DNA from 2 places in the Paenibacillus aurantius genome. Region 2 is predicted to be linked to the other one. Evidence: riboswitches for the same ligand, from Rfam matches in the RefSeq annotation. Region 2 holds a riboswitch; the other holds the start of a gene.

Region 1 (15,759 bases), 770 kb from region 2:
ATGTTAAGGATTTGAGTGCTACCGTCAAATTCCGAAGCAAACGGACCAACGAAACGTTTCTTGCCTGGACCACAACGCCTTGGACGCTTCCGGCGAATGTTGCTTTGGCGGTAAACCCAAACCTGGAATACGTTAAGGTCAAAAAGAATGGGGAAGTCTACATTATCGCGGAAAAACTAGCGGAGAAGGTCTTTAAGGACGATTACGAGATCTTGTCCAAGCATAAAGGTTCGGAATTCGTCGGCGTTCCTTATGAGCCGCCTTTCCCTTATATCCAAGTGAAAAAAGGACATATCGTCGTGGATGCCGATTATGTAAGCGACACGAGCGGGACGGGAATCGTTCATCTTGCCCCGGCCCACGGGGAGGACGACTACCGTACCACCATGCAGCACCAGCTCGATTTTGTGAATGTGGTTAACCAGGCCGGACGTTATACCGATCTCATTACCGATTACGCGGGACGTTTTGTTAAAGATTGTGACGTTGACATTGTCAAAAGCCTGTCCGAGAGAGGTCTGCTGTTCGCCAAGGAACGTTACGAACACAGCTATCCTTTTTGTTGGCGATGCAAATCTCCGTTACTTTATTATGCAACAGATAGCTGGTTTATCAGGACAACCGCCGTTAAAGAACAGCTTATCGAAAATAACAAAACGATCCAGTGGTATCCCTCTCATCTTCAGGAAGGACGGTTTGGCCATTTCCTGGAGGAGCTTGTCGATTGGAACATCAGCCGGAACCGTTATTGGGGAACGCCGCTTAATGTGTGGGTATGCCAGGATTGCGGGGCCGAGTATGCGCCTTGTAGTCATCAGGATCTCCGGGATAGATCCGTACAGCCGATTGCAGACAACTTGGAGCTGCATAAACCTTACGTGGATGAAGTCTATCTGCACTGCTCTTGCGGCGGTAAGATGCAAAGAACACCGGAGGTGGTGGATGTCTGGTTTGACAGCGGCTCCATGCCTTTTGCCCAGTACCACCATCCCTTCGGGGAAGAGAAGCTTTTTAAAGAACAATACCCTGCCGATATCATTTGCGAAGGAATTGACCAAACGAGAGGCTGGTTTTTCAGCCTGTTGGCCGTTTCCACCCTTTATAACGGTAAAGCACCGTACAAAGCCGTCCTCTCAACCGGGCATGTACTGGATGAAAACGGACAAAAGATGTCCAAGAGCAAAGGCAACGTAATCGACCCTTGGGAGATCATCGAGGAGTATGGGACAGATGCGTTTCGCTGGGCCTTGCTGTCCGATAGCGCGCCATGGAACAGTAAGCGTTTCTCGAAACAAATCGTGGCCGAAGCCAAATCGAAAGTAGTCGATACGCTGGTCAACGTGCACGCTTTCTATGCCTTGTACGCGGCGATCGATCAATATGAGCCGGAAAAGTATCCGAAGCAAGCCGCCAGGAGCCTATTGGATCGTTGGATATTGTCCCGGCTGTACAGTACGCTTCAAAAAGTTACAAAAGGACTCGAAGCGAATGATTTCCTGAACCCGGCTAAAGAAATCGAAGCCTTTATCGACGAGCTCAGCAACTGGTACATCCGCCGCTCGCGTGATCGTTTCTGGGGCAGTGAAATGTCAGGAGATAAATTATCCGCTTATCAGACTCTGCGTGAAGTGTTATTGACCCTTGCAAGGATGATCGCACCCTACGCTCCATTCCTTGCTGAAGATATTTACCTGAACCTGGATGGCGCGGGAAGCGTTCATCTTACGGATTACCCCAAGGCGGATGAATCCGCGATAGACGAAGCATTGGAAAATGACATGGAAACGGCGAGGCACGTAGTCGAACTGGCCCGAAGCATTCGTAACGAAACCGGGATCAAAACCCGGCAGCCCCTGTCCGAATTGGTTATCTCGCTAAACCGAGAATTCAACCTGGCACCGTTCGAAACCATCATCAAGGACGAAATCAACGTTAAAGAAATACGGATGGAAAAGAATGATAAGGGGTTTGTCGAGTACAAGCTCAAATTGAACCTCAAAGCGGCTGGTAAAAAGTATGGTAAATTTGTTGCCCCTCTTCAACAACATTTGAAGGAGCTAACCTCTCACGTTACCACTCAAATAGTCCATAACGGTTATTTCGACATCATCATGGATGAAGAAGACTTTCATCTAACCCTTGACGAGCTGCTTATAGAAAAACAGGCAAAAGAAGGGTTCGCATCAGCGGCCGGTTACCAAGTGACCGTTGCATTGAATACGGTAATTTCAGAGGAACTGCGGCAGGAAGGAGTTGTACGTGAGGTCATACGCGCCATTCAGGACTACCGTAAGAAACTGGATCTGCCGATCGAGAAGCGGGTGAATCTTTTCCTTGATGTCGACAGCAAGACGAAAGAAGCCATGCAGCGGTTCGAGAAGGTGCTGTATGAGAACGTGTTGCTTTCGAGTATCACCTACGAGAATAAAGCAGGCATGGAAGCCGTTTCGATCGAAGACAATATTGTCCGAATGCTCATTGATGTACAATCAGGGAAATAAGGAGTAAAGCTTTCTAAAAAGGAACTTCAATAGATTTTGAAGTTCCTTTTTTCCTTACGTTTTCCTAATAGTTGATGGGGCATGTCGGCTTTGCTTCGAATTCTAGCTCTTCTTTCCTTGATCGTCCGGGTCGTTAGAGCGTGACGGGCTGCTCTTTGGGTTGGTTTTATCGGGCTTGGTTTTGGTACTCATGGCTAAGTTCACCTCCTGGATTATCCCTAATGAGTATTTCTCAAAACCGTTATCCTTATTAGAATTAACCATTAACAGGATGGGGTTGACTTTGGTTATAATAGTGTTTCAACTGGAAAAATTTCTTGATGATTTATTAAAATATAGGATGGAAGATGAGCCAGGAGGTGTCCGTGATATGAAACAAAACAAGTATGATGACGAGAATTTTTATTCGGCGTATGAAAAAATGCCGCGTTCCGTAAGAGGGTTAGAGGCTGCAGGGGAATGGCCTGTATTTCAATCCCTATTACCGGACTTCAGAAACAAGAGCGTGCTGGATTTGGGGTGCGGATTCGGATGGCATTGCCGTTATGCAAGGGAGCGGCAGGCCAGCTCAGTGGTCGGCGTAGACATCTCGGAGAGAATGCTTCAAAAGGCTCGAGAACGCACAGACGATCCAGCCATTTCATATATCCATAAGCCGATTGAAGACATTCATTTCCCAGAAGGACAATTTGACATTGTAATCAGCTCATTGGCTTTTCATTATTTGGAGTCTTTTGATCTGATTTGCAACAAGGTCTATCACTATTTGAAAGCTAATGGTGTCTTTATCTTTTCGGTGGAACATCCCGTATTCACTTCGAGAGCCGAACAAGATTGGTATTATGATAACCAAGGGAATCGGTTGCACTGGCCGGTCGATAATTACCAGGAGGAGGGGATTCGGGAAACATCCTTCCTAACGGAGAACGTGATAAAATATCATCGTACGTTATCCACTTATTTGAATGGCTTACTTAACGCCGGGTTCCATATTAAAGCGGTGAAAGAACCCATTCCTTCCGAAGAAATGCTGCAAAGCATCCCTGGGATGAAGGATGAATTACGAAGACCCATGTTTTTGATTATATCAGCAGAAAAGCAGTAAGAACCACGGGACACTCGAGTTAACGGCTACGATAGCTCTATCACCCGCAGCCGTTTAGGCCTTTGTTTCCAGTCAAAGACGGATTAAAGCGTCCTTTTCGCGGGATCAAGATATTGAGTTGAAACGAACGAAAAACTCTTTTTTTCACTATATCTTGGAATGTGGGCCGCGTTGTGCTACAATCTCCTTATTCCAATTTCATAATAGTTTCGGTTAGGTACTACACGGTAGTTTAATAGGGAAGCTAGTGAAAGACTAGCGCTGTCCCCGCAACTGTAACGCTGACGAACGTTGGACCCACTGTGCTTCGGCATGGGAAGGGAACGGGAGAATGAAGCGAAGCCAGGAGACCTGCCCGACTGAAACGACGATTGCATTTCTCCGGGGGTTGAGGAATGGAACGAACAGGACGGGCTTCCCGGCAGCTTTGCGGCGCTAATGCGTTGTTAGTTTGCCGTACTTTAGCACACTTTCGTTTGAAACACCCTCGGAGCTGAGGGTGTTTTTTTATTTCCGATTTACCTATTGGACGGGAGGAGAAAAAATGAAACTGTATACGAAAACGGTCTGCCCCAAATGCCTGTGGATCAAATCAGAGGTACAGCGCTCCGGCCTTGCGGTAGAAATCGTAAACCTCGACCACGACACGGCGGCACAGGAGCGGCTTGCTGAGGCTGGCATTAGGAGCGTACCGGCCATGGAAGTCGACGGCCAATTCCTAGTGGATCCGAATGAGATGATTAAGCGAATGGAGCGGAAGAACGGATGATCGCTTACGCCAGCAGAACGGGAAATGTTCGTTATATCGTAAGCCGGCTGGGGCTGCCCGCCGCTGAGATCGGGGCGGATGTCACGCTGGAGGAACCGTTCCTGCTCATTACCTACACGGATGGAATAGGGGAGATTCCTCATCAGGTTAAGCAATTCCTGGAATCGAATGGAGCTTATTGCCGTGGGGTCATCGTAAGCGGCAACAGCAATTTTGGCCATCATGTCTTCGGGGGGGCCGGCGATGCGATTTCGCAGCAGTGGCAGATCCCCTTGGTGCGCAAAGTCGAGATGCGCGGCTTCCCGGAAGACTATGAGGCGATCCATCAGTATTATGAACGCTGTTTTCGAGAGGAGCGAGTTAGATGAAGTCGTATTTAAAGCTGAATAACGAAGTTCTGAATCACTACAATCGAACGGGAAAGCTCGATCTCGACAAAGACAAGGAGGGAACGCGCCGCTACTTCCTGGAACATGTGAATGTGAAGCTGCGCTACTTTATCGATACGGAAGAGAAGATCCGCTACCTTGTGGAGGAAGGATACTATGACCCCGATTTCCTCCGGCCCTACAGGATGGAATTCATTAAAAGGCTTTATGAGAAGGCTTATGCCTACCAGTTTCGTTTTCCGTCGTTCATGAGCGCCAGCAAATTTTACGAAAGCTATGCGATGAAAAGCCGGGACGCCGAGGAAATTCTCGAGAAATACGAGGATCGAATCGTAATCATTGCCTTGTATTTGGCTCAAGGGGAGGAGAAGCTGGCGGAACGGGCGGTTGAGGCGATGATGTCGGCTTATCAACCGGCCACGCCTACTGCTCTAAACAGCGGCAAACGGGCTCGCGGGGAGTTGGTCAGCTGCTTCAAATTGACCATGGATGATTCCATGAACAGCATCGCCGAGAATATCGGCTATTGCCTGGAGCTGTCCCGCTTGGGAGGCGGAGTTGGCGTCAATGCCACCGACTTGCGTCCGCTAGGCGATCCGATCAAGGGCATTCTTAACCGCGCCAGCGGCGTTATGCCGGTAGCCAAGCTGCTCGAGAACTCGTTCTCGTATTCGAACCAGCTCGGTCAGCGAAATGGTTCCGGTGTGATCTATTTGAACATTTTCCATGCGGACATCGAGAATTTCATTTCCTCCAAGAAACCGAACGCCGACGAGAAGATTCGTCTGGCTACGCTTTCGACCGGGATTATTGTTCCCAGCATTTTTTTCGAGCTAATGAAGCGGGATAAAGACATGGTGCTGTTCAGTCCATACGACGTCTATAAAGAATACGGCAAGCGGATGTCCGAAATCAGCATCAGCAGCATGTATTATGAGTTGCTGGATAATCCTAACATCCGCAAGATCAAACGGATTAACGCGCGTAAATTGTACACGGAAGTCAAGAAAGCACAGTTCGAGTCGGGCTATCCGTTCGAGGTGTTCGACGACAATGTGAATGAGAACCATGCGCTCCGCCATTTGGGACGGGTGAAGATGTCCAATCTCTGTACGGAGATCCTGCAAGTACAAGAGACATCGGTTATTCACAATCATGGGACCGAGAACGAGTATGGGCTGGATGTGTCCTGCAACTTAGGCTCCATCGATATCCATAAAGCAACGAAGGACGAGCAATTCGAGCAATTGATCGATACGGCCATGCGGCTGCTGACCAACGTGTCGACAATGACCAACATCCAGAACGTGCCGTCCGTCGCGAAAGCAAACCGCTGTATGCACTCCGTCGGCCTGGGCGTCATGAATTTGCACGGACATTTGGTGTCGCAAGGGCTGGCGTATGGAACGCCGGAGTCGATCATCTTCGTAGACAAGTTCATGGAGGCACTCAATTATTTCTCGCTTCAGTCCTCGATGCGGATCGCCCGGGATAGAGGGGAGACGTTCCAAGGATACGAACAAAGCGATTATGCGAACGGAACCTACTTTGACAAGTATGTCACCAAATCCGAGGAGCCCTTGCCCGACGTAGTCACGAAGGCATTAGGGCATGTACCGCTGATTAGCCGGGAGATGTGGATAACCTTGAAGGAACAAGTCATGACGTACGGCTTGTTTAACTCCTACCGGTTGGCCATTGCCCCTACGGGGAGCATCTCCTATATCCGCAACAGTACAGCTTCCATCGCCCCTTGCACGGAGAAAGTCGAGATTCGCGATTACGCCGACAGCCGCACCATCTATCCGATGCCGTTCTTGAATAATGACAATCTATCGCTGTACAAGGAGGCCTACGAGATCGACCAGTTTCGAATGATTGATCTCTACGCGGCCGCCCAGAAGCACATCGACCAAGGGATCTCGATGACCTTGTATGTAACCGACCAGTGGACGACGGAGAACCTCGCCCGGCTGTACATTTACGCCTGGATGAGGGGAATCAAGACGGTGTATTACGTACGCCAGCGCTTGCAGACCATGGAGGAGTGTGTAGCATGTTCGATCTAAAGCCGTTCGAAGCGGTTAACTGGAACCGCAATCCGCTGGAGCTCACCAAAGTATTCTGGGACCAACAATGGAAGCAAATCTGGTTCCCCGAAGAAGTGGCAGTCAGTAAAGATATCAAGCAGTGGAAGGACTTTCCCCATCAGGACACGTATAAGAAAGTATTCGGCGGTCTGACGCTGCTTGATACGATTCAGACGAATATCGGCATGAACGAGATCGCGCGGTATGCGCCCGATTTGCAAGAAAAAGCGTTATACACCGTGTTCGCTTCGTTCGAAGCGATCCATGCCAAATCGTACTCTTACATTTTTACTACCTTGTGCACGAATGGCGAGATCGATACGGTGTTCGACTGGGTCCAGCGCAACGAGTACTTGCAGTACAAAGCCAAGCGAATCAGCGACATCTATTTAGCGATTGAAGAAGACGACCCGGTCTCGCTATGGAAGGCGATGTTCGCTTCGGTCATGCTGGAATCGTTTCTGTTCTACTCGGGCTTCTTCTACCCGCTCTACTTGGGCGGTCAAGGGGTGCTCCGCAACAGCGCGGAGGTCATTTCTCTCATTTTACGCGACGAATCCATCCATGGAGTGGCGATCGGGTATTTTGCACAGCAGCGCTTCAAGCCTTTCACACAGGAGCAGAAGGAGAAATTGACCGTATGGGGGTATGAGTTTTTGCTGGATCTGTACCACAACGAGATGAAATACACCCATGATCTTTATGCTGAGACAGGTCTAACCCCCGATGTCAAAAGCTATGTCCGCTACAATGCGAATAAAGCGCTGATGAATATCGGCTTCGAGGTTATGTTCCCGGAGGAGGAGGTCAATCCGATCGTTATGAACGGGATCCGGAACGAAGGCTCGACCTATGATTTCTTCTCGCAGAAAGGTTCGACTTACGCGGTGGCCAAGGTCACTCCGATCACGGATGATACCTTCCGATTTTAAGATTACACCTAACGCTGCTTTGACCACCTCTACTACTCACCTCTTGCACAAAAGAAAACCGACCGCAAGACGGGCGGCCGGTTCGTTGGGGACGCGAGGGATTAGTCCCAATACAGGTTGTCGACGTAGTAATCGTCCCCGGTTCCCGTCGTCGATCCGCTCATGAAGCGGACGCGGTCGATGGTCGCAAAGGAGTTCCATTTGCCCATACGCCCTTTGTAGACGTCGTTGATATACAGGTTCGCCCGTGATGTCGAGACGGCTTCGATCTTGATTTTGTTCCAAGCACCTAAGGTGACAGACCCCGCCGGGGCAACATTCGTCCAGGCACTGCCGTTATACCAGTTGACGCTGCCGTCCGCCGTGATGCAGACATGAAACACGCTATGGGCGTTGTCGTTGGCTCCGCTATTCAAGCTGATGATATTGCCGTTCGTGGAGGAGACGGGGCGGATCATCGCCTCGAACGTTTTGAACGATTTGGCGGTCGAGGTCTTCACGACATTCGTCAGAACCGAGCTCGACGTGTCGTTGATGCGGAGCGCTTTCGAGCCGGCGTATACCGGACTGCCGACGACGGTCGCATTGCCGCCGACAACGGTAAAGCCGATCGGCGCGCTGCCGGCCGTATCGCTCTCGAAGCCGTTCATCGGGATCGCGGAGCGGACGACGTCGATATACTTTCCTATGATTTTGGTCCGTGTGGAGTTGTCGCTTATGAGCAGGAGCTTATTCGCTGACACTTCGCGGACACCCGTGTAATTGGACGCGGTGGAGCCGAACGTACCGGTCTGCACAGCTCCCCACATTTGTCCGCTGCCGTCCAGCGAGAACAGCATTTTGGTTGTCGGCCGGCCGAAGCTGAGGACGAGCGTACCGTTGGTCATCATCGTTAAGTCCGGATCGACGCTGTAGGCATCGGCACTGTCGACGCCCGGCAGCGGAACCGGCGTGCTCCAGGTCAGGCCGTCGTTCGTGGAACGCGTCTGGTAGAGCGGATAGCTTACGCCGCCGGATGTCCCGCCGGTTCTCATGACGACTAGGAGGGAGTTGTCTGCGGCGCGAATGGCGACCGGCTCGCAGAAGCCTTCGTTACCGACGGTCGTGCTGTACGCAACCGTAGATACGACGCTCCAGTTGGCCCCGCCGTCAGTAGATTTGACCCAAAGCACTCGATATTTCGAGTCGGTGGTGTACTTCCCGTACATCGTGCCCTGCAGGGACCCGTCAGGCATGACCAGGATGCTGCGATGAAACAGGAAGCCTCCCCAGTTCGCCGAATTGACAGCCTGATCCTGCGGGAAATTCACGTTGCCGGTAAGCTTCGTCCACGTCGTTCCGCTGTCCGAGGAAATCCAGTAGAACATGGTGGAGTTGCGCGCGTCGACCCGCTGCGTCACATAGCTTGTTCCCATCAGATCGCCGTTGTTAAGGCGGATAATGCTCGTCAGGTAAAAGTCCGTATTTTGCTTATACGTCGGCCATGTCGCTCCTCCGTCGGACGAGATGCGCATGCCGTCGGTCGTGGGGTACAGGACGGAATCCGGATGCTGGCTGAAGGTGACGATCGCTTTATTATTCACGTATGACAAAAAGGGCAAATGCCGGGTCGCCGTTCCGCCGTCCTCGACTGCAAATTCGGCTCCGTACGAAATGCTCAGCGTGTCGGGAGCGGCGCTCGCGGCCGGACCGGCTATAACGGATAGCGCGAGCACGAAGCAAAGCGACCAGATCAGGCGGGTGGAGCGGCAACTCCCCATTCGGTTCCTGTTCAATCCATTCATCCTTCCCGTTAATGGAATTTGGCAAGCTACTCTTGCAAAAGGATGGATCTCGCGAGGTCAAAAAGTTACGAATCAGCCAGGGTATCGGGCAAAGAGATACGGCGGTACCGACAATCCGGAAGTAAGACTGGAGAGGGGGAGAACATGCGGATTCCTAAGAGGAGTTCATGCTGTAGGAAGAGGCAAGGATCGACTTCCGTAAAGGCTTATTCTTCGTCACCGCCTTTCGACTAAAGAAGTCTCGTTTCCTGAAAGGTGTTTCTTGTAACGGCATCATTGACAAAAGCACGATCCGTGTTAATATGTGAAACATATGTGCCGTTATGCGAAACATTATAACGAACGATCGGCGAATGTTCAATATGCAGTTTTAAGGTAGAAGGTCCGGCTGCCGCATTACGTAACACAAAAAAAAGGTGCCCCAAAGTCACGTCTTCTCTTATCATCCGCACCCGGGGATCGAATGGGTCGCAGCGGTAGGCGTCCGGGCGGAACAAGGGGAGAAGTCGGCCGGGGTGGCGCCGGTGCCGTCATAGAAGTGAAACGGTAATCCGAGGAGGTAAGGAAACCATCATGGGAACCCATTCCAAGCTAACGTTCGCGCCGTTATGTTACATCGGCTGCGGAGCCGTATGCCGGTTAAGTGATGAAGTGAACAAACACGGCGCCAAACGCGTTCTGCTGATCGCCGATCCGATTCTCGTCAAGCTGGGGACGGCATCACGCATCGCCGCTCAAGTGGAGGGGCCGGCATGCAGCGTTGACGTGTTCGCGGACGTTACGCCGGAGCCGTCCCTGGAGCTTGGCGAGCGCTTGATCGAGCATACGCGCAGCGGAAAGTACGATTTCGTCGTCGGCTTGGGGGGAGGCAGCGCCCTTGATCTGGCTAAGCTGGCTGCCGTACTCTCCGGAAACGTTGGCAAGGCGGCCGACTATCTGAATTTGTCGGCAAGCCGCCGAATCGCCCATAAGGGACTTCCCAAGGTACTGATTCCGACAACGTCCGGTACCGGCTCGGAGGTGACGAACATTGCGGTATTGTCGCTTGACCATACAAAGGACGTCGTGGTGCACGATTATTTGCTGGCCGATGCGGCGATCGTCGATCCGGAGCTCACTTTGACGGTTCCACCGCGGGTAACCGCCGCCACGGGAATGGACGCGCTGACGCATGCGGTCGAGGCCTATTTGTCTGTGAGCGCCACACCTGCGACGGATGCGCTGGCTCTGCATGCCGTGCGGCTGATCGGCCGGTCCCTGCGGCGGGCGGTTCAAGACGGAGCGTACCTCCCGGCTCGGGAGGAGATGAGTCAGGCCAGCTTTATGGCGGGACTAGCTTTTTTCAACGCGGGGGTGGCGGGGGTACATGCGCTTGCTTATCCGCTCGGCGGACAGTTTCACCTTCCGCATGGCGAAGCCAATGCGGTGCTGTTGCCTTATGTGATGCGGCATATCGCTTCGTCCTGCAGAGGACGGATGACCGATCTACGGCACGCGCTCGACCCTGGCTCCGTGTTCCAGCCCGACGCGGAAGCACCGGAGCCATTCGTCGCACAGCTGCACAACCTGATTAAGGACATCGGTTTACCGGAGAGGCTGGAGGCCTGGAACATTGCGGAACGAGATCTTGCAGGGCTTGCGGATGACGCCTGCAAGCAGACGCGGCTCCTTGCACGAAGCCCGATGCCGCTGGGGCGGGACGACATTTACGCCATCTACAAAGCCGCCTGCGACGGACCCGCTAAGGAATAACACACAGGGAAAACCGACACCGCTTCCATGACCGGTTGCCCGGCCGGCACTAGGCGATTATTCTCTGCTTCAGCTTGCCGGATCTTTACCCAGGATGTTATATTGGGCTCAAAACCGACGGAGGATTAGCATAATGAAGGAAACAGACGAGAGGCAGGAACGATATACGATCCAATCGATTGATAAAGCGCTCGATTTGATGGAGCTGCTCTCTGAAAGAGGCTCACTCAGCTTGATTGAACTGACCGAGCTTTTGCAGCAGCCGAAATCGTCGACTTACCGCATTGTTCTCACGCTGGAAAATCGCGGATTTATAAGCCGCAGCGATGTGGACGGCAAATATTGCCTGGGCTATAAACAGCTGATTCTGACCAAAAATTTGCTCGAGCAAAGCAATATTCGGACGGCCGCCTTTCCCGAAATGAAGAAGCTCTCGGACTTGTATGGCGATACGATCAATTTAGGTGTTTTGACGGAAGGCGCGATTCTGTATCTTGAAATTATCGAAAGCATGCATGCTTTGCGAATGACGGATTCCGTCGGCTCCAGGTCCCCGTTCCATGCGACGGCGATGGGCAAGGCGATTGCGTCGCATATGAGCGAGTCGGCAGTCGATGTGTTAATCCGGGACTATGGACTAGAGCGTTATACGGACAATACCATTACAACCCCGGAGCGGCTCTGCGAGGAGCTTGCCTTAATCCGCAAAAGGGGCTTCGCCATGGATGATCAGGAGATTGTGGAAGGCGCGCGTTGTCTTGCGGCTCCCATCTTCGGGCTGCATGGACATATCAACGGAGCGATCAGCATTTCCGGTCCGATGCACCGTTATACCGACGAGAAGGTTCCCGAGATCGCGGCAAACGTTATGGCGGCCGCCGCCGTCATCTCCCGAAAGCTCGGCGCGGTTCCGTCTTCTTCGCCAGTGCCCCGCTCGTAAGTTGGAATGGAAATCCACTTCCCGCCGGTACTCTTGTCAAAAAAAAATCGCCTGCGCCGCCAATCGGAAAAATTAGCGGAGTCGGGCGATTTTTTTATAGGGGAGCTGTCACACTTCACAGCTTTAGGCGCAGCTCTTCGATCGAAACCCTCCGTTTCCCAGCCGGCCTGGACTGTGCAGGGACAATTTCAGGTACAGGCTCGCCGGCCTCGGCCATGCGGGAGATGAGCTTCCTCTGGAGTTCATCGGCCACGCTCCGGTAGGAATCCCATCCGGCAAGATTGGTTAACTCATAAGGGTCGGCCTGTAAGTCATACAGCAGTTCTTCCACATAGCTCTCCGCATGCGATTCGGACCAGCCGTCGAGATCGGGAGCGGTTACACCGTATTTCCAGCGGCCGGTTCGAATGGCTCTTCCCACCTGGGATTCGCTGATCTGCACCAGCACCTCCTCCGGCCATTCGACCGGTTCTCTTCTTACCAAAGGAAGAACCGAACGGCCCTGCATGTCGGAAGGGACGGGAATGCCGGCCGCGTCAAGCAGCGTGGGGGGGATGTCCAGCAGGCTGACCAGCTGCCGGACCTGGCCTCCCTGCATAAAACCCGGGCCATAAATCGCCGCAGGAATCCGGATCGAGCTCTCATGCGCACTTCGTTTGTATTCCCCGTTGCGTGTTTTAAAGTGGCATCCATGATCCGATGTGAACAAAACGATAGTTTTTCGGGTCAAATCCAAGCTTTTCAGCGCATCCATCAGCCGTCCGAGCGCTTCGTCCAGCCGCTTTACCATTCCGTAATAACCGCCGAGGTGCTGAGGTGCGGTGCCGCCCAGCGCTTTCAGATCCGGCGGGGTCCACCGGTCGGTGTACATCTCCTCATAGCCGTCCGGAGCCGGGTAGTTGTCCGTATGGTTCTGGTGATGCGGTTCCAAATAGGACAGGAACAGGAAGAACGGATGGGTTTGGTTACGATCGATATAACGAATGGCCGCGTCCGTCTGGGCATCGACCCGGTAGCCGGGCAGCTTCACTTCCTTGCCGTCGTTGTCATATAACACGGTGCTGTAGGCGTCCGAAGAAAACTCGAGAAGATTGGCCGCCAGCCAATACTCATAACCGCCCCGGTCTTCGGCAGGCACGGGTTCTTTCTCCGAAAGGTGCCATTTTCCGATATATCCGGTCGCGTATCCGGCTTGTTTAAAATAATGAGCCAGTGTTCGTCTTTCTCTCGGCAGAGGAATGGCATTTTTAAAGCAGCCGGTTGTCGTGGCGTACATCCCGGTCTGAAGACAGGAACGGGCCGGGCCGCAAACCGGCTGACAAGTAAAGGTATGGTACAAATGCGTTCCTTCCCGCGCCATCCGGTCAAAGGTTGGGGTTAAGCCGAGCGGGTTTCCATGTACGCCCGTCGTGTCCCATCGCTGCTGGTCTGTAAAAAAGACAATCACATTTGGCTGTTCCCTGTCGTTTTTCTTCATCTTTATGTACTCCTTTGCTTCTTCATGGATAGGAATTCGAGCTTGGAAAGCGAAGAAATATATTCAGGTTGCCAGCGCGCGTCGGCGTGCCTTAGAACTAATGATAAAGACTGAGGGAACTGGTGGGAATAACGAAGTGTTGGTTTGGCATAATGTTGGGTGGAAAGGCGGATGAGGATGCGGGAATACCAGTTTGAGTATGCGAATATGTGGTTCATGGAGCCATCCTCCCTGCAGCAGGCAGGCGGCTGTTGGATCGTGAGAGCGGGCCGGAACCAGGCGAAGCCCCATTACCGGATCGGACCGAAAAGGATTGAGTGCTATAGTCTTCATTTTATATTGGAAGGAAAGTTGAAGCTGAAACCAGGCGAGGAAGAGGAGGTTGAACTGGAGGGCGGGGACCTCTTTTGTCTTTTTCCCGAAAAAACCTATAGATACAGCTCCGTCTCCGGCGACCGTGCCCTGCAGCTCAATTGGCTGGCTATAAATGGACCCCAGGTGCCTCAAATTCTAGAGGCTCTTGGCTTGAAACGAAACAAGACTTACTTGAAGGGCGTTGTCGTGCCCGAGATCAGGGCGGTACTTAAACAGCTGCTCGCCCAGATCTCTAAGAGCGAAGCCTATTCGTTTATGCTCCAAAGTCTGCTGTTTCTGCTGCTGGACAAGCTTACCTCCACCAAATCTTTTGAACCGGCCTGCTCCTCCTCGCGCCATGATTGGGTTTCCCGGTCAATGGAATATATGGAACAGCATTTTACCGAACCCTTATCTGTGGAGCAGCTGGCCCAAATGGCCGGCATTCAACGCTCTTACTTTTCAACAGCCTTCAAGGAACGGACCGGATTGTCTCCCGCCCAATATTTGCGGCATCTGCGTATGGAAATGGGGGTGCAGCTGCTAAAAACGACGAAATTGTCCGTTACCGAAGTGGCTCTTTCTACGGGATACCCGGAGCTGTTTGCTTTTTCAAGGGCGTTTAAGCGGCATTACGGCATCTCGCCAAGCGAATACCGCGATTGATCCTTATGATAAGAATTTGTATATTTTACCAAAAACCGATTCAAGTATGCTATACTCTAGCTTCAAGAAAGCAGTAAGGTGGTGGGAAATGGACATTCCAAAGATATGGAGGATGCTCTGGTTTCGAAAAACGCTGCTCTTTTTCTTCCTTACGGTTTGTATCCCCATGCTCACGATCAGTTCCATTTATTTGTTCACCTTCTCTCAAGAGCTGCAGTCCCGCTATTCCAGCTCACTAAGTATGGAAACGGACCGGCTGACCGATCAGCTGGATGCTTTAATGAAACCGATCGAGAGGCTGTCGTGGCAGCTGACCTTCTCCAGCAGTTTGGACAATCTTTTGCTGCGCACCGATAAGGCCAACATGTACGACTATTTGAAGCTGCAGACGGCGATGAGGGACCAAGCTTCGATAGGCGGATTCATACAATCCCTATATGTGTACTTTGGGGTAAGCGGCAAAGTGATAACGACGGATGAGGGGCTGTATGCGTTACAGGATTTTTTCGATAGGAGCATCATCCAACAGAATCAGCCCAGTGGCTCTTATCAGATCCGGAATCTTGCTTTCGATAATTTCGGGAACCGGACGAAAGAAGAGAGTTCCGTCATCACGTTCCAGCAGGAGCTTCCGCTAGCCGGTCAGGTAAAGCTTGGACGTATGATTATCAATATTGACCTGAACCGGTTCGAAAAGGCCCTTCGCAGCGTCAATAAGTCCGACTCCGGCTCGTATTTTCTGATAGACACGAACACCGGCCGGGTTTTTTTGAAAGAGGGCGATTTTTCGGGGGAGCATGGCGACTGGCATCTGACGAATTGGAAGCGTTATCACAAGATGAGCGATTTCGTCACGCTGAACGGCGAGCGGCACTTTACCGCTTACCGCAGCATCAACGATTCCTGGCTTCTCGTGAAAACCTTACCTGATCTGTCCTATAGGTCGGAATTTGCCGCCAAACGGAAGTCCCTTATGCTGACGGACCTGATCCTATTGCTG
Region 2 (15,759 bases):
ACGGAGTAGGCGTCGTTAACCGGGGCTAGGGTATAGTCGCCTTTTGGCAGGTAGAGCTGGTACTTCCCATCAGGGGTCGTGGCGGCTCTCGCCCGGACGGCTCCGCTCCCGTCCTTAACGACCACTTCCGTTTGGGGCAGGGCTTTGCCGGCTTCATCCTTCACCGAGCCGGTCAGGCTGCCGTAATCTTTTGCCTCGGCATGGGTTTTGACGAAATTGGCCCATAACTCCGCATTGGCATAAGGCTGATCCGCCGGTCCGGCGACATGGGGAAGATGATACAGAACATAGCTGCGGCTCTGTCCGCTTGGAATCGACGCGTCGAACCAGGCTCCAGCAAAAATGCCTTCGTGAATAAGACTCTTCGGCTGCTGCTCTTCGGGCCAGATGATGGCATGAGCGGTTTTGCCCGTAAAAGTGTTGTTGACGCCGGTGAACAGGTAATTGTCCGTCCAGCCTTCCCGGATTGGGTTCTTCTCCTGGCTGTAGACCCAGTTTCGGCCCGGCAGGTACGTATGCTGCTCGCCCGGCTGGTCCGAGTCGATAATATAACCGAAGCTGCCGTTGAAATCGGCTCCCGTTCCATTGTTCAGCGTGATGTCCATGCGGATGAGAGGGGTTCCTTCCACGATCGAATAGCGGACGGAGGACTTCATTCTCTCGTTGCGGTCCCATTCTCCGGCCGCGGCTATCGTGTCCCCCTCCAGTTGGATGGATGGGAACTTCAGCTTATCCAGCGGATGAAACCACGACCACTCCATAGGCATGCCCGCCGCTTCGTCCTCGGGCGTTACCCCCAGGTTATCGCTCAGCACGAATTCCGAAAAATCGAGGTTCTCCTCCATCGTCAGCTTGGGGGCGGCGTCCATGATATGGCCCGGTGTCAAAGTTCCCCATTTGTTGTTGCCGGAGGCGTCGTTGCTCCAGTTAATCGGATCCTTGCCTGCCGTCCGGACCGTGCCTACCGTGAATTTGATGTCCGGGCTCTCCAGATAGTAATAGTCATTGGCGGGCCACCAGTCCCGGGATGTCCCTTCGTAAACATAGCCGGGATCTCCCTTCGTGACACCGGAGGTCACGGCTTTCGGAGGAGGCGGATCGAGGGTGAAATTCACCACCGTCTCCCTGTCCGGAGGCTCAGGCGGAAGGGCCTGTTCATACCTTTCCGTTCCATTGTTGGCTGTCAATCCATATACCGATCCGGTAACGGAATCCAGGCTGTAGCGGCCTCTGCTGTCTGTAGTGGCTTTCGCAACGGAGCCGCCGGAGGAAGAGGCCAGCTCCACTTCGATTCCGCCGGCAGGCTGGCCGGCGGAATCGGTCACGGTTCCGGACACCGTCCGAATGGACGTCACGTCCGTTCCGTTTCGAATCACCCCCGCCCAGAATTCCGAAGTCCGGTACGCTTCGTTAGCCGGACCCGGCTGATGGGGAAGATGGTACAGGATCAGCTCCTTGGTTCCTCCCGGAGCAAGGGCTACGGGAAACCACGCTCCGGTTATGTATCCTTCGGGAATAAGAGCGGAAGGCTTCTGGGCCTCGGGCCAGATGAGGGCATGGGCCGTATTCCCCGTGAACTTATCCTGGATTCCGTTGAAGATATAGTTCCGGTTCCAGCCGGAAGTAATGTACTCGCTGACTTGTCCGCCTCTCCAGCCCCAGCCGGGGACGTAGCTCTGCTGCTCGAGCGTCTCCTCCGGATCGATGACGTAAGCCAGGTTGCCGGTGAAGCTGGCCGTTCCCTCATTCTTCAGCTTCACCTTCATTTTAATAAGAGGGGAATTCTCCACAATCGAATAGGTCACCTGGGCCTTGATGCTGCCGTCCTTGTCCCAAGCTCCCTTGGCGGTAATGGTGCGGTCGCCGGGCTGAATGTCGGGCAGGCTCAGCTTCTCGGTCGGATACCACCAGGTTCGGCCCAAGCCCTTGCTCAGCACGAATTCCGTATAATCGAGGTTGTCCCGCATCGTCGTCTTCGGCACCGCATCCATGATATGGCCCGGCGTCAGCGACCCGGGCTTGTTGTTGCCGGAGGCGTTGTCGCCGTAATCGGACGTGCTGCCGGTCTCGAGCCTCGTGGTGCCGATGGTCAAGCTGACCTTGTCGTTCTCCATGGAATAATAAGGGGTCCCGCTGACCCAGTCCCTTGATGCGGGGGCATAGGTGTACCCCGGATCCCCGGTTCTTGCGGCTATCGTAACCGCCGAATCGGGGGGCTCCGGCTGTGCGGCCGCAAGGGACGTTTCCACCCTCGTCCCCAATGATAAGCTGGAATCCGGCCCTGCTGCTGCTTCCTCCGCCACTGCAACCGCACCCGCCCGCTGCCCGGGACCACCGGTCCATCCCCCGAGAAGCACAACGGCTGCGGCGGCTATCCGCCACCATCGTTTACCCATCGCTTTCCCTCCCTGCTCCTAGTCAGACAGGGTCCGTCAGACGATAGTTGGCCCTGTTGCTCTTATGATAAGCGAGGCGCTGGACGGGTAAAAGGATGCTTTGTTAACCTTCCGATAGCGTTTTGTTAACATGACCGGTCTTTTTGTAAGGGGAGAGGGATAATAAACGGGAGCCGATGGAGGGCTCCTGATTGTCCGCTTCCAGAAGGGAACACACCGGTTGGGGGACGAGCCTGCACGCCGGCGGGTTGACGTTAATTCCCATATACCGATAAAATAAATAGGTATAGACGGAAAGGGGAATGCAGCATGACGGCTAGACTGGTAAACAGCATAACCGAATTGATAGGGAATACGCCCGCTGTTAAAATAAACCGCCTGACGAGGGCAGGGGACGCAGAGGTTTATGTCAAGCTCGAATACTTCAATCCGAGCGGCAGCGTGAAGGACCGCGCCGCCTATAATCTCATTGCCCAGGCGGAGAAGGACGGAGTGCTTCAGCCGGGAGCTACGATCATTGAGCCGACCAGCGGCAACACGGGGATCGGACTTGCCATGAACGCCGCCGCCAAAGGCTACCGCGCGATTATGGTCATGCCCGACAACATGACCAAGGAACGAATTAATATTCTTAAAGCGTACGGGGCGGAGGTGGTCTTGACCCCTGCGGCCGAACGGATGCCGGGAGCCATCCGCAAGGCGAAGGAGCTGCAGGAGCAGATTCCGGGCAGCTTCATCCCTCAGCAGTTCGAGAACCACGCCAATCCGGATATCCACCGCGTGACGACCGCACTGGAAATCGTGGAGCAGACAGGCGGCCGGCTGGATGCGTTCGTGGCTTCCTCGGGAACCGGAGGAACGATTACCGGGACCGGCGAGGTGCTCCGGAAGAAAATCCCGGGCATCGAAATTCTCGTCGTGGAGCCGAAGGGCTCTCCGGTGCTGTCCGGCGGGCAGCCGGGTCCCCATAAGCTGGTGGGGACAAGCCCTGGCTTCGTTCCGCCCATTCTGAACACCGGTGTATACGACCGGATCGTTCAGGTGGCGGACGAGGACGCCATCCGGACGACCCGGGAACTGGCGGCCCGCGAAGGCATTCTCGTCGGCCCGTCGGCCGGAGCGACCGTTTGGGCCGCTCTGCAGGAGGCCCGCCGTCTCGGGGAAGGCAGGCGCGTGCTGTGCATTGCCCCCGATACCGGGGAGCGCTACCTCAGCATGGACATTTTTTAAGCTTTGCTCATAAGGAAATAGGGGGACAGTATCCGCCCCCCCTCCGCTCCAAAACCCTCAGGTACGTCCCTTTGGACGGACCCGGGGGTTTTTTTTTGCTTCTGATAAGCACATTGGATGAACGGCCCGTTGGACAGGTTGCCGTTAAATTGATTTGAATAATTATACACAATGCTGTATAATTATAATCATCAAATGAATCAAGCGGAGGGATAGCGATGAAAGTGGCGTTTCAGCTCGGCATGCCCGAGGCGCATATGCTGGAAGGGTTTTGGAAGACGGCGGGCCTTTCGGGGGAGACGGCTGTTCCCATCCGGGAAGGCGCGGGCCGTGTGGGGCTGCTGGATCAAGTGGTCGGGGTCTACGACCGTGACAGGCTGGTGGGCCTGGGAAGCCGCGTTGGCCTGGAGGCGGAGAATCCCTCCGCCTATGCCATCCTGCTCGATCCCGGCTACGAGAGCAAGGAAATCCGGGAGAATATTTGCAAGCTGCTTAAGCCAAGCGCAAGAGCCTCCGACATCAGCCGGATCTATACCCGGCAGCCGTCTGTCTAAATAAAGTTAGGAAGTGCTGTCTTAAGAGGAGAAGCCAGACCCTTGGCCGGCCTCCTGAATACCGGAAACGGCAGGCAGCCCCCATACGGGGAAGTTCCATCCCGCCGTTCGCAGATCACATACTCGATAACCGTCCCGCCTCAGGCGGGTTTTTTGCTGCTTGTGCCGGGTCTTTACCGCTTCGCATCTTTGCAGGATGCTTGTATTCGTTGTATAGTGGAATTATCGTGTTCTGCGATGCCAATCATCCCTTAGGAGGTTCTCCCATGAGTGAACTGAAGTTAAAAATCCTTGATCTGCTGAAGGAAGACGCCAGAAGAAGCGCGGAATTGATCGCGACGATGGTAGGCGCGGCCCAGGCGGAGGTGGAAGCGGCGATCGCGGAGCTGGAAGCGGACCATATCATTGTGAAGTATGCGACGGTGGTGAACTGGAGCAAGGTGGACGACAAGGTGACGGCGCTGATCGAGGTGCAGATTACCCCTGAGCGCGTGCACGGCTTCGACGCCATTGCCGAGCGCATTTATTTATATCCCGAAGTGAAATCGGTGTATCTGATGTCCGGTGCCTATGACCTGCTAGTTGAGATCGAAGGGCGTACCTTGAAGGAAGTCGCCTCTTTCGTCTCCAACAAGCTCTCCTCGATTGACCGGGTGCTTTCGACCAAGACCCATTTTATTCTCAAAAAATACAAGCAGGACGGCATCATCTTCGAAGAGCATGAAGAAGACCACCGCCTCCTGATTTCTCCGTAAGAGGTGGCGGCCATGATTAACCAGAAAACGATGCAGGATTACTTGTCGCCGCGGGTGCGCTCCATTCCCCCTTCGGGCATCCGCAAGTTTTTTGATTTGGTGAGCGGAAGCAAGGATGTCATTTCCCTCGGGGTGGGGGAACCGGATTTCGTCACGCCGTGGCACGTCCGCGAAGCTTGCGTTTATTCGCTGGAGCGGGGGCACACGCAGTATACGTCCAATGCGGGTCTTCCGGAGCTGCGGGAGGAAATCGGCGCTTATTTGAGCCGCAGCTTCCGCACCGACTACGATCCGGCTAACGAGATCCTGGTCACGGTCGGAGGCAGCGAAGCCATCGACCTGGCCCTGCGTGCCTTGATCGAGCCGGGCGATGAAATTCTCATTCCCGAGCCGTGCTATATCTCGTATTCCCCGATCGCCTCCATCGGAGGAGGCGTTCCGGTAGGCATCGAAACCTTCGCGAAAGATCAATTCAAGCTGACGGCCGAAGCGCTTAAGAGCAAGATCACGCCGAAATCGAAGATCCTCATTCTCTGCTACCCGAGCAACCCTACGGGCGGAATTATGACGTATGAGGACTGGCTGCCCATTGCCAAGCTGGTCGAAGAGAACGACCTGATCGTCATTTCCGACGAGATTTATGCCGAGCTGACTTATGGAAGCAAGCATGTCAGTTTTCCGTCGCTGCCGAAGATGAAGGACCGGACCATTCTGGTGAGCGGCTTCTCCAAGGCTTTTGCCATGACGGGTTGGAGAATGGGCTATGCGTGCGGGCACCGGGAGCTGATTTCGGCCATGCTCAAGATCCACCAATATACGGTAATGTGCGCACCTGTCATGGGCCAGATCGCGGCTCTGGAGGCTCTTAAGAACGGCATGGAAGAGAAGGACCGGATGATGGAGTCTTACAATCAGCGCCGCCGCCTGGTCGTGAAGGGCTTCCGGGAGATCGGACTGGATTGTCATGAGCCTCAAGGCGCATTTTATGCGTTCCCCTCCATCACGTCGACCGGGATGACTTCGGAGGAATTTGCCCAGGGGCTGCTGACCGAAGGCAAGGTGGCCGCCGTCCCCGGAAACGTATTCGGGCTGGGCGGAGAGGGCTTTATCCGGTGCTCCTACGCTACCTCGGTAGCCCAGCTGAATGAGGCGCTGGACCGGATCGGCAAATTCGTTTTGGCCCGGAAGGGTTGATAGCGCAAGGGACTTTTCTATCAATCTAGCAAAAAAAAGATTTCTTTTTATGTAAAATAATGTTATTGTATTATTAAGGTACTGTAAGGTTTACCCATTAGTCATTTTTTTACCTTTTAACTGAGGGAGGGATGGACGTGGCACTGGGGCACTTCGCTTTAGCTTCAACAGGCAAAAAGCTTATGCTTCGCGAGAAGGAATCGGGCAAGCGGTGGAAGTATCAGACGGCCAAGAACACCAGCCCTGCCGGCGGTTCCCTGGAAGAGGAAATCCGAATGCTGCGCATGCGGATGGAGCAGCTCTTCATCAAAGAACAGTCGTTAACGTCCCCCCCGGTTATCGAAGCCAGCTCCCTGCTGGACCTCAAAATAAACGAATATATGCTAATGATCAAGGGCCGCTGATGCGGCCCTTTTTTTCGGAGCGGTCATATTAGGAGGGAACTCGAAAAAAGCTGTCGGAATCGGGTGAATGGTCACGAAGGTTTCACTTCACTTTCGACCGATTTTTTTGCTATAGTGGAACAGACAAGAGAGCGAGAAAGGAACGGTTGGAGAGATGAAATGGAAGTGGCTGCTGTCCCTCGTCGTGCTGGTGGTTTTAGCGGGCTGCGGCGGAGGGCCCAAGAAGGATGTGTCGATCTTTATCCTGCCGTCGACCGGTCTGCCTCAGAATATAACCGAGAAGATGGAGACGGATCTGCAAGCGAAGGTGGGCGAAAGTCCTACCGTGGCTGTACACAGCTCGCCTATCTATAATGATGAGAAGCTGCTCGTGGAGATAGCGGCGGGCGATCACAGCCTTGTGATTCTGCCGAAGAAGAATTTTGAGGCCTTCGCCAGGCAGGGAAGCTTCGTGAGCCTGGACGATCTGTTTAAACCGGAGGATTATCCGAGCGGGGTGGTGGAAGCGCCGGTTGGCGACGAGAAGAACCCCAAGATGGAAAAGCATCTCTACGGCATTCCGCTCGGAGAGTCGAAATGGCTGAAGGACAGCGGCTACAAAGGAGAAGAGCTGTATGCCTTCGTGCATCCGCGGGCTCCGCAGATGGACAAGGCTAAGCAGGTTCTCCAAGTCCTTGCCTCCAAATAGGAAAACAGGGGAGCGGACCGGGCTCGGACGAAATTCCTTGTCAACCGCTTGGAATTGCCCTATAATCATGTGAGAGATTGGCAGCTTGATAGAATTGAATAGCCTTCTACCGATAGGTGCCCGCTGGCCGAATTCGTTCGCGCCCGGGTTAAAAGGGAAGCCGGTGCAAGTCCGGCACGGTCCCGCCACTGTAAATTGGGGAGCGCCTCATACGCCACTGTTCGTCCGACGAATGGGAAGGCGAGGCGGTCAGTCAACCCATAAGTCAGGAGACCTGCCTAACGGAAGTAGCTGACGAAATCCTTCGCGGAAAAGGATCCGGCTGATCGGGACGGTACCCCCCTGTGTGTGCCTATCACCCTGTATGCTGTACCCTCTGTCCGTTCTATAGGACAGGGGGTTTTTCGTTTGTGGCGTTCGAGAGGTCAAGCTCCATTCCGAAGCTACCTTAAAAGGAGAGAATGGAATTGGCAAAGACAGCGAAGTGGTTTAAGAGAATGGGAACGGGAGCGTTGGGACTGGTTCTGGCGGCCAGCCTGGCGGCTTGCGGATCAGGCAAGGAAGGAACGGGAGCGGCCACTTCAAGTACCCAGCCGACGGCGCAAAGCTCGGCCTCTCCGGGTGCATCAAGCCCGGCGGCTTCTCCGAAGACCGGCCAGACGGCTTACCCGCTGACGATCAAGGATGCGACCGGAACGGACGTCGTGTTCGAGAAAGCCCCGGAGAGGGTGACGACGCTGGTTCCGAGCGAAACCGAGATCGTATTTGCCATCGGAGCCGGGGATAAAATTGCGGGCGTCGACAAATTCAGCGATTATCCCGCCGAAGCTAAGAGCAAGCCGCAGATCGGCGACATGAACGCCAATCTGGAGGCGCTTCTCGCCACGAAGCCGGATCTCGTGCTCGCCTCAGCCTCCATGAACAAGAAGACGGTCGATCAGCTTCGGGAGCTGAAGATCAAAGTCTTCGCGAGTGATCCCAAGACGGTGGACGAGGTCATGGATAAGATCACGACGGTAGGCAAAATCATGAACATGGCCGACGGCGCCAAGAAGGTAACCGATAAGATGCGCGAGGAGAAGCAGAAGGTAACGGACGCCGTGAAGAACGCTCCGAAGAAGAAGGTTTACATGGAATTCTCTCCGGGCTGGACGGTAGGCAAGGGAGAATTCATGGATGAGCTTGTGTCGCTGGCGGGCGGAGACAACGTGGCCCATGAGCAGGCGGGCTGGAACAAGATCGACCCGGAGAAGATCATCAAATCGAATCCCGAGGTCATTCTGTACGCCAAAGGGGAGTCCGGCATGAGCTCCATTCTGGACGAGATCAAGAAGCGTCCGGGCTTTGAGGCGATCGATGCCATGAAGAACAACAAAGTCTATGCCATTGATTCGAACAAAGTGGCCCGCGTGGGCCCCCGGTTGACGGAAGCCCTGACCGACATGGCCAAGGCGATCCACCCGGATCTGGTCAAATAAATGAAACGGAAGCTGATTCTATACGGAGGAGGAGCCCTGCTGCTCCTTCTTTTTTCCATCGTGGTCAGCCTGTCGCTTGGAGCCGGGGCCGTGGCGCTGCCGGACGTCTGGCGGATTCTGCTCCATCATGTTCCCGGTTTGGGCGGGTTCGTAACCCCGGACTGGGCGCCGGCGGAGGAAGTTATCGTATGGAAGGTCCGCTTCTCCCGGGTCGTGCTGGCCATTCTCGTAGGGGCATCTCTCGCTCTCGCGGGAGCGGGCTTTCAAGGAGTGCTCCGCAATCCGCTGGCTGATCCCTACACGCTTGGGGTTGCCTCGGGGGCGTCGGTCGGAGCCGCCTTCCTTATTCTGTTCGGGCTGCAAATGGCTATCGGCGCGTTCACCGTACCGGCGGTTGCTTTCTTAACGGGGATTCTGACCTTGGCCGTGGTCTACCGGCTCGCGAGCCGGGAAGGGAAAGCCCAGACGGAAACCTTGATCCTGGCGGGGGTAGTGGTCCAGTCCTTTCTTGGGGCTTTCGTGTCGTTCATGGTTTCTCTATCCGAGAAGGTCATCAACGAGATTGTGTACTGGTTGATGGGAAGCTTGTCGATGAGGGGCTGGGATTACTCTCTCATTCTGACTCCGTATCTTCTCGTTGGCGCGGTGGTGCTGATCGGCTACGGGCGGTCTCTCAATTTGTTTGCGCTCGGCGAAAGGCAGGCTTCGCACATGGGAGTCCACGTGGAGCGGACGAAGCTGATCGTGCTGTCGGTCTCCACCCTGCTGACGGCGGCGGCCGTCTCCGTCTCCGGTGTCATCGGTTTCGTGGGATTGGTGGTTCCCCATCTCGTACGGCTCGTGGTCGGTCCGGATTACCGGCTGATCCTCCCCATTTCGGTTCTGACGGGCGGCATTTACGTGCTGTGGGCGGATACGATTGCGCGTCTGGCGCTCAGCCCAAAGGAGATTCCCCTTGGCGTGGTAACGGCTTTAATCGGGGCGCCGTTCTTTGCTTACTTACTGAACAAACGCAAGAAAGTGGGGAGGGGCTGAAGGCATGATCCAGGTGGAAGAGGCAAGCAAAGCGTACCAGGGCCAAGTCGTGCTTGACCGCGTAAACCTGCACGTGGAAGCCGGATGCTTCTACGGCATCATCGGCCCGAACGGCAGCGGCAAATCGACGCTTCTCAAGCTCATTTCCGGCGTGGAAAAGGCGGACGGCGGAAGCCTGCGGCTGGATGGCCGCGAACCGGGCGCCTACTCGCGCAAGGAGCTGGCCCGCTGGATGGCCGTGCTGCAGCAGGATGCGCCGGCTCCAGCCGGCTTTACGGTACGGGAGGTCATCGAAATGGGACGCTACCCTTACCAGAACTGGCTTGGCGAGGAGACCCGGGATGCGGCTCCGCTCATCGACCGGATTATGAGCCGGCTCGAGCTGGAGCCGTTCGCCGACCGGCCGGTGGAACATCTGAGCGGCGGGGAAAGGCAGCGGGTCGCGCTCGGCAAAACGATGGCCCAGGAGCCGCGGCTCCTGCTTTTGGATGAGCCGACGACCTTCCTCGACATCGGCCATCAAATCCAGATGATGAATTTCGTCCGCACCTGGCAGCAGGAGTGCGGCCTGACGGTCGTAGCCGTGCTGCACGACCTCAATCTGGCGGCCCAGTACTGCGAGCGGCTGCTCGTTCTTCACGAGGGAAGGATGGCGGGCACCGGATCGCCCGCGGAGATACTGACGGGCGAGCTCGTGGCCCGGGTGTACGGCACGGAGCCGATCGTGCTGCCGCATCCGGTCAGCGGAGTGCCGCAGATCCTGCTTCAGCCTTGAGCAAGCGGCTTGCCTGCCGCCATAACGTATTAGACGAGGAGAGATCAGCATGAAGCAGATAACCGAGACCATCCGCCGCATTAGACCGCTCGATCAAGAAGCGGTAGAAGCGGCGGAGAGGCATCTCGACCGCCTCACGAAGCCCCCGGGCAGCCTGGGCCGGCTCGAGGAGATCGCGAAGCAGGCCGCCGGCATAACCGGGGAGACGATTCCCGATCTTACGCGGAAGGCCGTCCTGGTCATGGCCGGCGATCATGGCGTGTGCGAGGAAGGAATCAGCGCCTTTCCGGCGGAGGTGACGCCGCAGATGGTGATGAACTTCCTGCAGGGAGGCGCTGCCGTGAATGTGCTGGCCCGGCAGGCCGGGGCCGACGTCATCTGCGTCGACATGGGCGTAAACGCCGAGCTGGCCCATCCCGGCCTCGTGTCGCGCAAGGTGCGGTACGGCACCGGCAACATCGCCAAAGGGCCGGCCATGACGCGGCAGGAAGCCGAGGCGGCGGTGCTGGCCGGCATCGCGCTGGTGGAGGAGTTCGCGGCCGAAGGCTGCCGCGTGTTCGCCACCGGCGAGATGGGCATCGGCAACACGACGCCGAGCGCCGCGCTCGCCGTCGCGCTGGCCGGGCTCGACGCCGAGGAGGCGGTCGGCCGCGGCACCGGCATCGACGAGGCCCGCCGGCTCCACAAGGTCGGCGTCGTGCGCCGGGCCATCGAGGCGAATGCGCCGGATGCGCTTGACCCGCTCGGCGTGCTGGCGAAGCTCGGCGGCCTGGAGATCGCGGGCCTCGCCGGCGTCATTCTCGGCGCTGCCGCGTGCCGCTGCCTCGTCGTCATCGACGGCTTCATCTCAACCGCCGCCGCGCTCGTCGCCGTTCGCCTTGCCCCGGAAAGCGCCGGGTTTCTCGTCGCTTCCCATCTATCGCAGGAGAAGGGGCATGCAGCGCTGCTCGAAGCGCTTCGCTTGAAGCCGGTCATCCAGCTTGACATGAGGCTTGGAGAAGGAACCGGCGCGGTGCTTGCGTTTCATTTTATCGATGCGGCGCTTAACGTGATGAAGGAAATGGCTACGTTTGAGAGCGCGGGAGTTTCCCGCGGGTAGACCGGGAGGGAACGGAATGCGGATCATGATAACCGGAGGAGCAAGGAGCGGCAAAAGCTCCTTCGCGGAGCAATATGCCGCCGCCCTGGGACAGGAGGGGGTGTACGTCGCCACCTCCCAGCTGTACGACGAGGAGATGAGGGAGCGGGCGGCCCTGCACCGGGAGCAGCGGGAAGCCTCCGGCTTCCGCTGGACCACAGTGGAGGAGCCTTACGATTTGGCCGGTGTGTTGAGCCGCTGGAGCCGTCCCGAGGCGGAGCCGCTTGCCACGTCAGCAGACGGCCATGCTCCGGCGAACCCGCCAAGCCGCCCGATGAGCCCGATTAGCCAGCCCGGCGGGCCCGATGAGGATCGCGCCAGCCGGCCCCCCGTTATTCTGGTGGACTGCCTGACCCTCTGGCTGTCCAACCAGATGCTTAAGGCGGGCGCCCCGGAGCCGGGCTGGGAGGACGCGGTCCGCCAGGAAACGGAGGGGCTGCTGGACGCCCTCTCCGCCTGCCGGGGGACGGTCCTCCTCGTGACCAACGAAGTCGGCGGCGGAATCGTCCCGGTCTACCCGCTCGGCCGGCGATTCCGGGATGAAGCGGGAAGGCTGAACCGGCAGGTGGCCGAGCGGTGCGACCAGGTGTTCCTGGTCACCGCGGGCATTCCGGTGGAGCTGAAGAGCCTTGCTTTCCGGCTCCCCGGTCCGGATGGGCCTACCGCCCGGTGAAGCCCCGGTCCTTCGGGCAGCTGACAAGCTGAACGGTGCCAACCAGGCGGTTCAAGTGCTTATCCGGTAACCGTACAACACTCACGGATAAAGCACCAGAGAGGAAGGAAGCGGAAAGTGCTGTTCTACACGTGGCAGGAAACGTTGGCGATGCTTATAGCCGCCATCTTGCTTGATCTGGTGATCGGGGACCCCCGCCGGCCGGTCCATCCGGTCATCCGCATCGGCGGCTTGATCCGGCGGCTGGAGGCCAGGCTGTATCCTTTGCCGCTGGCTGAGGAAAACGGCCCGGGCCATCATGGGCTTCCCGCTTCATCATCCGCCCCTATGCCCCAGGCCGTTCTAAGAAGGCGCGGGGTGCTGCTGACGCTGGTGACCTTGGCGGTATCTTTTCTGATTATGCTGGCGCTGCTGGCGGTCAGCCGCTGGGTGCACCCTTGGCTCGGGTATGCGGTGAATACCTGGTTCATCTCCACCACCATCGCCATCAAAGGCTTGAAGGACGCCGCCCTGCAGGTATACCGCCCGCTTACGGAAGGCAACCTGCCGGAAGCCCGCCGCTACACCGGCTACATTGTCGGCCGGGATACGGCCGGGCTGGAGGAGCCGGAGCTTACCCGCGCGGCGGTGGAGACGGTGGCGGAGAATACGGTGGACGCCGTGGTCTCCCCGCTTTTTTACGCCCTGCTGGGAGGGGCCCCCTTGGCCATGCTGTACCGGGCGGCCAATACGCTGGATTCGATGGTAGGCTACCGGAACGAGCGGTATGCCTACTTCGGCTGGGCCTCGGCCCGTCTGGACGACGGGCTGAACTGGCTACCGGCCCGCCTCACGGGGCTGCTGCTCATAGCGGCGGCGGCCTTATCGCCCGGTCTTTCCGGCCGGAGGGCGTTCCGCTCCATGATGGCCTTTGCTCACAAGCACCCGAGCCCGAACAGCGGCATCCCGGAATCGGCTGCCGCTGGAGCGATGGGCATCGAGCTCGGGGGACGCAACGTCTATGGAGGAACGGTGAGCGAACGGGCGCGGATGGGCTGGCCGCTGCGGCCTCTTCAGGCCGGAGATATCCAAACGACGGTGGGTCTTCTTTATAAGGCAAGCCTGGGACTAGGAGGAATCATGCTGTGCGTGCTCATACTGTTCGGGAGCAGTTGACCGGGGGCGTCCGGTCGTTGGCCGCCGCCTTCCAGTTTCTGACCCGCTTTCCGGTTCCTTATTCCTTCGAGTATACGGAACGGATCTTCCGGGGCAGCACCGTGTTCTACCCGATGGCCGGAGCGGCCATCGGGTTCGTGCTGTATGCGGGCGGCCTCTGGCTGCCGTCCGTCCTGCCGGGCCTTCCGGCCGCCGCGCTTCTGCTGGCCCTATGGGTGGCGCTCACGGGAGCGCTCCACCTCGACGGGCTGATGGACACGGCCGACGGCGTGCTGAGCGGCCGGCCCCGGGAGCAGATGCTGGACATTATGAAAGACAGCCGCGTAGGAGCGATGGGCGTCCTGGTCTGTGTGATCGCCATGCTCCTTAAATTTGCCCTGCTGGACAGCCTGCTCGGGCAGTGGGCAGCCGGCGGGAGCTTTCTGCTCTTTATTCCCGTTTGGAGCCGCTGGTTCATGACGGCCGCCATAGCCGGCTGGCCGTATGCCCGCCCGGGCCCCGGACTCGGCGCTTATTTTCGGGGAGTGGGGCCCCGGCATGCCGCCGGAGGCTGGCTCCTGGCCGGCTTCCTAACGGTCTCCGCCGCCCTTCTAACCGGCTCGTCCTGGACGGGAGCCGTCGGGCTCTTCGGCACCTTCACGATCGGGACGGCCGCCGCCGGCTGGGCGGGGGCCGCGTACTTGAACCGGAAGCTGGGCGGCCTCACGGGGGACACGTACGGAGCTTTAAATGAAGGAATCGAGCTGATCGGGCTCTTGGCTGTCATCATTTGGCTTAAGATCGGTTAAATAAGAGAGGAGGACATCTTATGCTGGAGCGCTACGGACATGGAGGAGATCTCCTTACCGCGGAGGAAACGTTCGGACGGGAGGCGGATACGTTTTTGGATTTCAGCTCGAATATGAATCCATTTGGCCCCCCCGAAGCGGTGAAAGTCTGCTGCTCCCGGTTTGCGGAGCAAATTCACCGCTACCCGGACCCGGCGGTCCGCAGGCTGAGGCGAAAGCTCTCGGACCTGCACCGCATTCCGGAGGAAAGCCTGCTGGTCGGCAATGGGGCGGCCGAGCTGATCGAGCTCGCCGTCCGTGTCCTCCAGCCGGAAAGGACGGCGCTTGCCCGGCCCTCCTTCTCGGAATATGAGGAGGCGGTAGAGAAAGCGGGGGGGCGCCTCCTCGAGCTCCCCCTGCGGGCGGATCGGGGATTCGTTCTGAGCCGTGAGGAAGCGGAGGCGGCCTTGCCTCATGCCGACGTTTTTTTCTTCGGGCATCCCAACAACCCGACAGGCCGTCTGCTCGATCCGGGCGTCATCCGGAGCTTACTGGACGGGGGCGCCACGGTCATCCTGGATGAAGCCTTTATCGATTTTCATCCGCGGCAGGAGGAGCTGACCTGGATCCGGGAAGCGGCGGAGTCCCGGAACCTCCTCGTCATCCGTTCGATGACGAAATTTTATGCCATTCCGGGCATCCGGCTCGGCTATATCGCTGCCCATCCGGATCGGATAACCGCCATGAAGCGCCTGCAGGTGCAGTGGAGCGTCAACGGGCTCGCCCAGGACATCGGAGAGGCGGTGCTTGAGGACCGGGAGTACGCCAGCAGAACCCTCGCCTGGCTGGCCGAGGAGCGCCCGCGGTTTATCCGCCGGCTGGAGGAAACCGGCCTCTCGGTCATCCCGAGCGATACCAATTTTGTGCTCTTTTCCCTCGGGCGGGGGCCGGGATGGCCGGACATTAAAGAGCTGCAAGGCCGTTTAGGGAAGGAAGGGATTCTCATCCGGGATGCCTCGCTGTTCCCAGGGCTGGACCGTTCTTACGGCCGTCTGGCCGTGAGGCGCAAGGAAGACAATGACCGGCTGGCCGACGCGCTGCAGCGCTGTCTATTACACTGACTATCCGGAAAGGAGATAGGCTTATGGCCCAACAACCGTACCACCCGGATTTGGCTCCGGCACCGGCCCGGACGCTCATGCTGCAAGGAACCGCCTCCGATGTGGGCAAAAGCCTCCTGACCGCCGCCCTGTGCCGCATCTTCATGCAGGACGGGCGGCGGGTGGCGCCTTTTAAATCGCAGAACATGTCCCTTAACTCTTATGTGACCCCGGACGGGAAGGAAATCGGACGCGCCCAGGGGATGCAGGCCGATGCGTGCCGCATTCCGGCGACGACGAACATGAATCCCATCCTCCTGAAGCCGAGCCGGGATATGGAAGCGCAGGTGGTCGTGCACGGCAAGCCGTTTCGCACCCTCGATGCCCGGACCTACCGCGAAAGCTATCTTCCGAAGG

What was found. A riboswitch is a leader RNA that binds a small molecule or an ion and turns the genes downstream of it on or off. The one in region 2 is predicted to bind cobalamin.
Region 1: another riboswitch for cobalamin. It lies ahead of MJA45_RS18305 (glutaredoxin family protein); the one in region 2 lies ahead of MJA45_RS21820 (ABC transporter substrate-binding protein).

What each region holds. Positions count from the first base shown of each region.
Region 1 covers NZ_CP130318.1:4,043,989-4,059,747, reverse strand. The annotation lists gene ileS (isoleucine--tRNA ligase) at 1-2,501, shown strand, start outside; gene MJA45_RS18310 (class I SAM-dependent methyltransferase) at 2,872-3,606, shown strand; cobalamin riboswitch at 3,805-3,979, shown strand; gene MJA45_RS18305 (glutaredoxin family protein) at 4,151-4,375, shown strand; gene nrdI (class Ib ribonucleoside-diphosphate reductase assembly flavoprotein NrdI) at 4,372-4,743, shown strand; gene nrdE (class 1b ribonucleoside-diphosphate reductase subunit alpha) at 4,740-6,833, shown strand; gene nrdF (class 1b ribonucleoside-diphosphate reductase subunit beta) at 6,821-7,786, shown strand; gene MJA45_RS18285 (sialidase family protein) at 7,888-9,546, opposite strand; gene MJA45_RS18280 (iron-containing alcohol dehydrogenase) at 10,144-11,322, shown strand; gene MJA45_RS18275 (IclR family transcriptional regulator) at 11,456-12,262, shown strand; gene MJA45_RS18270 (sulfatase family protein) at 12,378-13,739, opposite strand; gene MJA45_RS18265 (AraC family transcriptional regulator) at 13,911-14,759, shown strand; gene MJA45_RS18260 (AraC family transcriptional regulator) at 14,872-15,759, shown strand, end outside.
Region 2 covers NZ_CP130318.1:4,813,323-4,829,081, reverse strand. The annotation lists gene MJA45_RS21855 (CehA/McbA family metallohydrolase) at 1-2,396, opposite strand, end outside; gene cysK (cysteine synthase A) at 2,706-3,626, shown strand; gene MJA45_RS21845 (hypothetical protein) at 3,845-4,180, shown strand; gene MJA45_RS21840 (Lrp/AsnC family transcriptional regulator) at 4,447-4,935, shown strand; gene MJA45_RS21835 (aminotransferase class I/II-fold pyridoxal phosphate-dependent enzyme) at 4,948-6,129, shown strand; gene MJA45_RS21830 (aspartyl-phosphate phosphatase Spo0E family protein) at 6,267-6,533, shown strand; gene MJA45_RS21825 (hypothetical protein) at 6,688-7,221, shown strand; cobalamin riboswitch at 7,319-7,517, shown strand; gene MJA45_RS21820 (ABC transporter substrate-binding protein) at 7,689-8,699, shown strand; gene MJA45_RS21815 (FecCD family ABC transporter permease) at 8,700-9,734, shown strand; gene MJA45_RS21810 (ABC transporter ATP-binding protein) at 9,739-10,509, shown strand; gene cobT (nicotinate-nucleotide--dimethylbenzimidazole phosphoribosyltransferase) at 10,559-11,608, shown strand; gene MJA45_RS21800 (bifunctional adenosylcobinamide kinase/adenosylcobinamide-phosphate guanylyltransferase) at 11,625-12,320, shown strand; gene cbiB (adenosylcobinamide-phosphate synthase CbiB) at 12,438-13,475, shown strand; gene cobS (adenosylcobinamide-GDP ribazoletransferase) at 13,445-14,263, shown strand; gene cobD (threonine-phosphate decarboxylase CobD) at 14,284-15,363, shown strand; gene MJA45_RS21780 (cobyric acid synthase) at 15,387-15,759, shown strand, end outside.